Regions from separate parts of the Alteromonas sp. G5_S2_22_S1 genome, predicted to be linked through region 4. Evidence: predicted binding sites of a transcription regulator. Region 4 holds the regulator's gene; each other region holds the start of a gene.
What was found. The regulator sigma-54, encoded in region 4, starts transcription at its own class of promoters, with help from an activator protein. The targets are predictions, from matches to a motif close to GTTGGCACGNNNNTNGNNT.
Positions count from the first base shown of each region.

Region 1: a site for sigma-54 is predicted at 1,034-1,052, ahead of ACTRWF_RS18910 (EF-hand domain-containing protein). Genes of this name have one in related genera too.
Region 2: a site for sigma-54 is predicted at 945-963, ahead of hmpA (NO-inducible flavohemoprotein). Genes of this name have one in related genera too.
Region 3: a site for sigma-54 is predicted at 1,119-1,137, ahead of ACTRWF_RS12960 (nidogen-like domain-containing protein). Genes of this name have one in related genera too.

Region 1 covers NZ_JBQKUJ010000028.1:1,692-3,900, reverse strand. Annotated here, with positions in the region: gene ACTRWF_RS18915 (DNA polymerase II) at 1-922, shown strand, start outside; gene ACTRWF_RS18910 (EF-hand domain-containing protein) at 1,177-1,755, shown strand; gene ACTRWF_RS18905 (AMP-binding protein) at 2,109-2,209, shown strand, end outside.
Region 2 covers NZ_JBQKUJ010000017.1:69,786-71,994, reverse strand. Annotated here, with positions in the region: gene hmpA (NO-inducible flavohemoprotein) at 1-901, opposite strand, end outside; gene norR (nitric oxide reductase transcriptional regulator NorR) at 1,099-2,209, shown strand, end outside.
Region 3 covers NZ_JBQKUJ010000011.1:105,643-107,851, reverse strand. Annotated here, with positions in the region: gene ACTRWF_RS12960 (nidogen-like domain-containing protein) at 1-1,063, opposite strand, end outside; gene ACTRWF_RS12955 (S10 family serine carboxypeptidase-like protein) at 1,238-2,209, opposite strand, start outside.
Region 4 covers NZ_JBQKUJ010000002.1:238,437-240,645, forward strand. Annotated here, with positions in the region: gene ptsN (PTS IIA-like nitrogen regulatory protein PtsN) at 1-133, opposite strand, end outside; gene hpf (ribosome hibernation promoting factor) at 147-434, opposite strand; gene ACTRWF_RS03255 (RNA polymerase factor sigma-54) at 465-1,946, opposite strand; gene lptB (LPS export ABC transporter ATP-binding protein) at 2,020-2,209, opposite strand, start outside.

The DNA of each region.
Region 1 (2,209 bases), on a different contig from region 4:
GTTGCAGCGTGACGAGGCGAAAAAGCAAAAGGATGCACCTCGTTCACAAGCGATTAAAATATTAATGAATTCGTTTTACGGTGTACTAGGTAGTGGTGGCTGCCCCTTTTACGATCCCCGCCTTGCGAGTTCTATCACTTTACGTGGACATGAGATCATGCAAACCACTGCCGGATGGATAGAAGAACTCGGTTATACCGTCATTTACGGTGATACCGACTCGACCTTTGTTCACGTAGAAGGTAACGGCACATTGGGTACGCCCACAGAAACGGGTATTAAGCTTGCACAAATCATCAACGAAAAATGGTCGGCACTACTTAAAGACCGCTATGACATTGCTTGTCACTTAGAGATTGAATTCGAGTCTCACTTTTCAACGTTTTTTATGCCTACGATTAGGGGCTCTACCGAAGGAAGTAAAAAACGTTACGCGGGAATGAAAGACGGACAACTAACCTTTAAAGGCTTAGAAAACGTGCGCTCAGACTGGACAACTCTGGCTAAAACGTTTCAATACGAACTGTACGAACGGGTATTCACTGGTCAACCTGTAGAGAGCTATATAAGTGACATGCTAAACGCGGTTAAAGCAGGGGAACTTGATGATGATTTAGTGTACAAAAAGCGCTTAAGAAAACCGTTGTCTTCTTATATTAAATCACTTCCCCCCCATGTAAAAGCTGCGCGGCGAGCTGATGAGCATTTTAAAGAGCAAGGGTTGCCATTGCGCTATCAAACAAACACAACAATTGCCTATGTGATTACAGTTCAAGGCCCGCAAACTGTGGAAACCGCGTTCGCCCCCCTTGACTATGATCATTATATCGAAAAGCAAATAAAGCCTATTGCGGAAAGCATACTACCTCATATCTCGTTAAACTTTGAACAGATTGCTAACGATCAACTTACCTTATTCTAGCGTTAGCTTTCGTATGAAGATCTTTCATGCTGCGTGACAATTTAACAAAAATATTACACTCCTCGCACAGTCAAAAAACCGTTTTTCTCATTTATTTCATTAGCTTATTTCATTGGCACGACAAGTGAATAAAAGATAAGTGAGTAGCTAAATAGGTTTGATCGAAGTTTTTACTTCAATCAACATGCGTTCAATTTAGTGGTTAGGGCAATTGATCGCCCGTGTTCGCAAAGAGAAACAGAAGGAATTTGATTATGAAGATCACAAAGTTAAGTATGATTACTGGTGCTGTTGTCGCTGCTACACTGTCAACATCAGCATTTGCAGGTCACCATGAAGAAAAAATCACTATGGGCTTCAACGCACTCGATAAAGACAGCAATGGTTACATTGTTGGCTCAGAGTCATCAGGTGCTATCGACAGCAAATTGGTCTCTAAAATGGACACAGATGGAGATAGCATGGTTAGCCGTACAGAATTCAACACGTTTGTTGATGAGAAACCGTCAATGTTTAGCGACGAGATTATCACTCAAGTACAGACAGAAGGAACCAATGACGCGGCGCTAACTGAGAAAGGCAACCCTGAGCTCTTTTCTAAAGCAGATAACGAAATGATCTCAGAAAAGAATAAGGAGTTGCGTACTGAAATGTCAGCGACCGCAAACGCTAAGTTCACTGAAATCGACATGGATAGCGACGGCAAAATCAGCGAGACCGAACTTGACGTAGCGGACGTTGAAGGCGACTTTGAATCGATGGATGAAGATGGTGATTCATATATTACGCGCATGGAATACCGCACCTATTTTGAAGAAATCGAATCAGAATAGTTCGGCGGAAATTTGTTGTAGTTTCCCGATTTTATGCCCCGCTAACTAAGCGGGGCTTTTTTTGCTTAATAGGTCTTTCCTGTATGAGAGACAGTGCTTTAGACCTCATTTCTTTATTATCACCTGCGACGAAATACAAAATATTGTCGCTGAACGACGCCATATAAGACTAACATCTTGTCGACAAAACCCACTTGCAACAATATTGTTAATAATTATTAAAATATATGTTTACCACGCTATTTTTTTAGCGTTTTACGTGTGTATTTTAAACGCGCTATTAATTTGAATAGCGTACCTCAAAACTAACAGTGTTTCTCTACAGCAGATGCGTACGCGCATGGAGGCAAATTATGATGGAATCAGACAGCTTACCTAACACTTCGTTTCCTCTTTCAAAAAGTGAGTTTATAGGGCCTAAGAATGCAGAACTAACTTCACTGACGATTGGTCA
Region 2 (2,209 bases), on a different contig from region 4:
ATGCGTGAAGATAGGTCACCGGATGTGCGAAGTTCTCTTTTACTAAAGAATCTAACATCGCTTGCATAGGCGTCAGACCCACACCTGCAGAAATCAATATAACCGGAGTATCAAGTTGTTTTAGATAAAAGTCCCCGGCAGGGGGCATGACCAAGACTTCATCGCCAACATTTATTTTTAAATGAAGATAATTAGACATTACACCACACATTTCACCCAGGCCTTCCCGTTTAACACTAATGCGATAGGATTTTCCATTCGCGGCAGTTGATAGTGAATACTGCCTTATTTCATCATGCTCACTACCATGAGGATGCACCTTTATTCCTAAATACTGGCCCGGTTTATAATCGATAACACTACCGCCATCGACGGGCATTAAGGTAAAACTGGTTACGAGTTCGGATTCGGTCTCTTTTGAGACGACAGAAAAGGCTCTGAAGCCAGACCAGCCTCCTTTTACAGCAGCTTTTTGTTGATACAATTCACTTTCAACTTTAATGAAAATGTCTGCTAATTGACCATATGCAGCTGTCCATGCCTCTTCAACATCAGGAGTAAACGCGTCCGGAGCCAATTCTCTCAATGTCTCAATCAGATGATGTCCCACTATTGCGTACTGTTCAGGCTGGATATTAAAACTGGTATGCTTGTGTGCAATACGCATAACGGCATCTGTCAGTAGCTCTAACTGATCTATGTTGGCAGCGTATGCAGCTATCGCATTAAATAGAGCCGCTGGCTGACGACCTGTTTTCTGATGCGTCATGTTAAATATATTTTTAAGCTCAGGATTATGTAAGAACATTCGGGCGTAAAAATGTTCGGTAATTGCGGTTCCTCCCGAAGCAAGTAGTGGAATGGTCGCTTTGACAGTATCTATATGAGTTTGAGTAAGCATTAACATACCTTTAATGACGTTAAGTATTTGGTAGCTATGAGTAATGCGACTCGTGTGCCAAATTTTATTTCACTTAGTATCAATGTGTTACGAATAACTCTTTAAGCTATGTGTCAAAATGACTCATCACTTAATGGGCTAATTAGGATCGTTTGTGTCATAATGACCTATACTTCGTGTCAATACAAAATGGTCTCATGAGTAAAATATCTCAATTTAGTTTGGTTAACTTTGCCCTTGATCTGTCCGCCGCAGTTTCGATGAATTGTTTTTATGAAAGTTTGATTTCTGCCGTTTGTGCAACTATTAAAGCAGATGCTGTAGCACTATTGATTTTTCGACACGAGACACTTGTTCCCGTTGCGCAGAGAGGGTTGTCCGATGACGTCATGGGGCGACGGTTTATTCCAGAGCAACATCCACGTTTAAAAGCAATCTGTAGCACGAGGGCGGTCACTCGCTTTTCAGCTGATTCGCCGTTACCAGACCCCTATGATGGAATGATTGCAAGTCATAACCATAATATGAACGTACATTCCTGTATGGGAATTCCTTTATATAAAGATGAAACGTTGCTAGGTGTACTTACTCTCGATAGCCTGGAGCCTAATGAGTATGATGCGCTTGATGCCGCTTCAGTTGACACACTGTCCAGGCTGGCAGCCCGGCTTTTATATGCTGCTTTATATATCAGAGAGTTAAATAAACAGAAGACTCATACTCAGCATGTATTACGGGCAATGAATGAGAATAGCTCTGAGCATCATCAGGGTGAAGAAATAATAGGAAATAGTGTTGCGACAAAAAAATTAAAGCAGACCATTCGACTGGCAGCTTCGTCCGACCTCACAATTTTGGTGCAAGGTGAAACTGGTGTGGGCAAAGAACTTGTTGCCCGGGAGCTACATTATCAATCAAACCGGCGGAATAAAACGCTCGTATATGTAAATTGCGCTGCTATTCCTGTTCATCTGATAGAAAGTGAACTCTTCGGCCACGTGAAAGGTGCGTTTACCAGTGCCGCAAACGACCGCGATGGTAAGTTCTTACTTGCTGATGGCGGAACATTATTTCTGGACGAAATTGGAGAGCTTCCGCTTGAAATTCAGGGTACATTGCTGAGAGTAATACAGAATCAGGAAATTCAGGTCGTCGGTCAGGATAAGAGTCGAAAAGTGGACGTTAGAATTATTGCTGCTACGAATAGAGAGTTAGAGCATGAAGTTCAAAATAAACGCTTCCGGGCCGATCTTTATCATCGTCTCATAGTGTTTCCGATATATGTCCCGCCTCTTAGAGACAGACAAA
Region 3 (2,209 bases), on a different contig from region 4:
AAACGTCAATCCCCATAATTCTGAAACGATCTACAGGTGAAGTGAAGTCGTACTCTACACCTCCTGTAATATCTGTACCTGTGTCTAACCAATCCATAAGGCCATCATCCCAAAGGAATAGGTCAAACAGGTTGTCATCATAACCTTCTGGCAAAAGAACCGAAGCGATATCTGGGCCACTATTTACAATATAGTCATAACCTACTGCTACATCCGGATCGATAAAAACAAGTTCGTCTGGATCATCGATAGAGAATTCAAATTCATAGTCTGTTGGTGATTCTGGATTAACAATTGGCAGAATAGGATTTTCTGGATTATCACCCGGTAGCACGCCGTCGCGAATAGCAAATTTCCAAATACCTGGCGTACCCGTATTGCTGTTACTTTCGTCTATATCAGCAATAGCGGCAGTCCGAGAGCCAGGTACGGTGAAAAAGTTTTCCCCATCGCCAGCGTCATAACCGGCTTGTGCAGGGATTCCACCAGATACGTCTCCCGTCGTCCAGCCGATATCTTCATATCTGAATTCAACGTCAAAGTTGCCTGCACCAGTATCTTCCCTATCAATCAAAACTAACTGAAAAGTGTTAGTTGGGTCACTGTTTTGATTGTAGTAGCCAACGTCATTCCAGGTTACCACCAGGGTATCTTCATTGGGTGAGCCGATAAATACGTCACCACATTCTGCGCAGCGTGTATCCACATCCCCCCAAAATGGCGCAATCATAGGCTGATTGCTGTTAGGAAAAGAATTAGGCGTAAATGTACCTACAGGACCATTAAACGTAATATTACCGTTGTTGTTAATGAAAAATCTATCGTATGAGGTACCAAAAAAATTTACGCCGTTATCAAAGCCGAGCGCTTCGAATGTGTCGAAAACGATAGGGCCCGAAGAACCATCGTCGTTACTATTCATCGCTAAATTGCCATATCGACTCTCCGTAGAACCTTCCCACCCGGAAAGGAGTACAGAAGCATTGGCGGTGGTACTTGAGATAGAAAATGCTAGCGCAGCACTTGCAAGCAGGGATAGTGTAAAACGCGAAGGTTTACTCACGGGCACGTCCTTGTAATTGATGTTAATAAAAATCTATTATTTGTTAGAGGGATGTCAGCAAGTTCCGGGCCAAACAATTTTCTCTATAAATATCAACAAATTAAAACAAATGCAACTTATAAAGAAAATTATATGTAAAAGAAACTGACATCCTTGTCCTGTCTTTTAGTTCTACTATCGCTTGTATTCAGCAGGTTCGCCTTTGCTCGGCGTGCTTGCTTTAATGAATTCACGTAAATCTTGGTTAGACTGTTTTAAGTCATCGCGACGCAGGTACATCATGTGCCCGCTGCGATACCCTTTAAAGCTTAAACGGTCTTTTAAGGTCCCACTTTGATCTAGCTGCCACATGGTGTATTTAGCATCGAAGTAATTCGTTGCACCATCGTAATAACCTGCTTGAATCATTACATTTAAATAGGGGTTTTGCGCCATCGCCAATCGCAAATTCTGCCCCGTTTGGTTGTTACTTCTATCCCACGGATGCACGTTTCCGAACATGTTGTATTTCATGTCGGTTTTATAGTTTAACTCCTTGCGCAGGTAGTAGTTAATAGCAGGTGTGAAGGAATGCAGCCATGACGTTAGCTCTGCCCAGTAATCAGGGCGGTCACCACTTTGCTTCGCGTCTATACCCAAATAACGGCTATCCAATCTGCCTAAGGTCTTCCCTTCATCTCGTAATAAATCTTTCCAGAAAAAAGCGGTGCTTACATCTAGGTTATTTTGAGCAATAGACGCCTCACTTAAACCAGAATAGCGCGCCATTTGTTTTAGCACCTCATGCTTTTCTTTATCGCCGATAAACCCACCTTTAGCCAGCGCCGGAATAAGCGTGTTGATAGTGAAATCTTCGACTTCGGGTAAGAGTTCAGTTAAGTCTTTATTTTGTAGCTCTGGGTCTAGCTTATTGTGATACCAGGCTGCTGCGGCAAAATAAGGTAGTCGGTTGGCGGCTTTTACTGGGCCGTTACGCTCAATACCTATATCGGTTGGCGATACCAACACGACACCGTTTAGATACATCCACTGTCGGTTTTGAAGCTCTAATGCAAGACCCGAAACCCGAGTTGTACCGTAGCTTTCACCGATAAGGTATTTCGGGGAGCGCCAGCGATTGTTGCGTGTTACAAAGGTATTCACCCA
Region 4 (2,209 bases):
GTACCGTTGCCTGATCGATGTTCTCGTTATTTTTGGCAGCGATATCTGCGATGATCTCAAGAATTCGTTTTTTACTATTACACTGAACCGCACACTCGGTGCGGTCCAGACTTACGATGGCTTGTATATCCATACTTATTTAACTACTAATGTTTTTTCAGTTTTTCCTTATGCTTGATTACCTGCCGGTCGAGTTTATCAACCATGCTGTCAATCGCCGCATACATGTCGGTATTTTCTGAGGATGCGAATACTTCAGCGCCACTTAAATGAACGGTCGCTTCGGCTTTTTGATTTAATTTTTCAACGTTCAGGATGACATGCACATTAGAAATGTGATCAAAGTGACGTTCAAGTTTGCTGAACTTCGTATCGACATAATTACGCAAAGAGTCGGTGATTTCGACATGATGACCAGTAAGGTTGATTTGCATATTTCGTCTTCCTTATATTATTAAGCCTGTTTAAATTAGGCTCTTGCGTTGGTTCGACGGCGGGATCGACAATGATTCCCGGTATTTTGCTATTGTTCGCCGGGCAACTTTAATGCCTTGTTCGGCCAACAATGAAGCAATCTTGCTATCGCTTAGTGGCTTGCTCGGCTTTTCAGCCGCCACTAGCTTTTTGATCAATGCACGAATCGCGGTAGATGAGCACTCACCACCAGACTCTGTTGCTACGTGGCTAGAGAAGAAGTATTTCAATTCAAATATACCACGTGGTGTATGCATATACTTTTGCGTTGTGACGCGTGAAATCGTTGATTCGTGCATATCTACCATTTCTGCTACATCGTTAAGCACCATAGGTTTCATCATTTCCGGGCCATGTTCAAAAAAGCCCATTTGCTGTTGCACAATACAGTTTGCCACCTTCATTAAGGTTTCGTTGCGAGATTCAAGGCTCTTAATGAACCACTTAGCCTCTTGCATGTGTGAGCGGATGAATTGTGAGTCGCTACTATTTTTGGCACGACGACTCATTGCAGCGTATTGTTGATTTACGCTCAACTTAGGCAGGCTGTCGGGGTTAAGCTCAACCACCCAACGGCCATTCTTTTTGGCGACCGAGACATCAGGAATAACGTACTCAGGCTCTTTAGTAACTAAAGCACTACCTGGGCGAGGATTCAAGGTTTGTAATAAACGCATTGCCTCGCGCAGCTGATCTTCCTTCAAGCGGCTCTTACGCATTAACGTGCGATAATCTTTACTGCTTAATAGGTCTGAATATTCTTCTATAAGCTGTTTGGCTTCGTTAAGCCATGGTGTGTCTTCTGAGAACTGGCGCAGTTGCACCATTAGACATTCCTGCGGCGAGCGGGAGCCCGAACCAATGGGGTCGAACATCTGAATACGCTTAAGTACGCATTCTATTTCGTCCATTTCTATAGGCTCTTCCATATCCTCAGAGTTTACCGCGTCAAGAATGTCTTCAAGGGTCACGGTTAAATAGCCAGACTCGTCAATAGAGTCGATAATTGCCGTAGCAATGGCGCGGTCAGTATCTGAGAAATGGGTCAATCGCATCTGCCACGACAAATGTTCCTGAATATCCTCGGTGGTTTCGCCTTGAAATATTTGTTCATCGTCATTTGAAGGACCTGGCGCTGGGGCCGATGACGCTGAATAGTATTCATCCCATGTGCTGTCGATAGGCAATTCATCGGGAAGGTCGTTTTTTTCTAACGCGTCACCCGCTTCCAATGTATCGCTAGACGCTGTCGCAGACGCTTCTGTCACGCTATCGTCGCTATCGATATTATTTTTTTCTACTTGCGGCTCGTCGTTACCTTCTTCAACTTCCAATAAAGGGTTTGAATCGAGGGCTTCTTGAATCTCCTGCTGAAGATCAAGCGTAGATAGCTGCAGCAGTTTTATCGCCTGCTGAAGCTGGGGTGTCATGGTAAGTTGTTGGCTAAATTTTAGCTGTAAAGATGGTTTCATCTACGTCTTATTTAAATGCTCTAAATTGAATACACCAGAGCGAAATTGAAAAATGACAATTCAGTTACACTAACTATAGCCTGAATTGTTCGCCTAGGTATACATCCCTTACTTTTTGATTACTTAAAACCTGTTCCGCTGTTCCTTGCGCGATAAGCTCGCCATGACTCACAATGTACGCTTTCTCACAAACATCCAATGTTTCTCGCACGTTATGGTCGGTGATAAGGATTCCAATACCCCTATCTCGAAGATGCTGTATT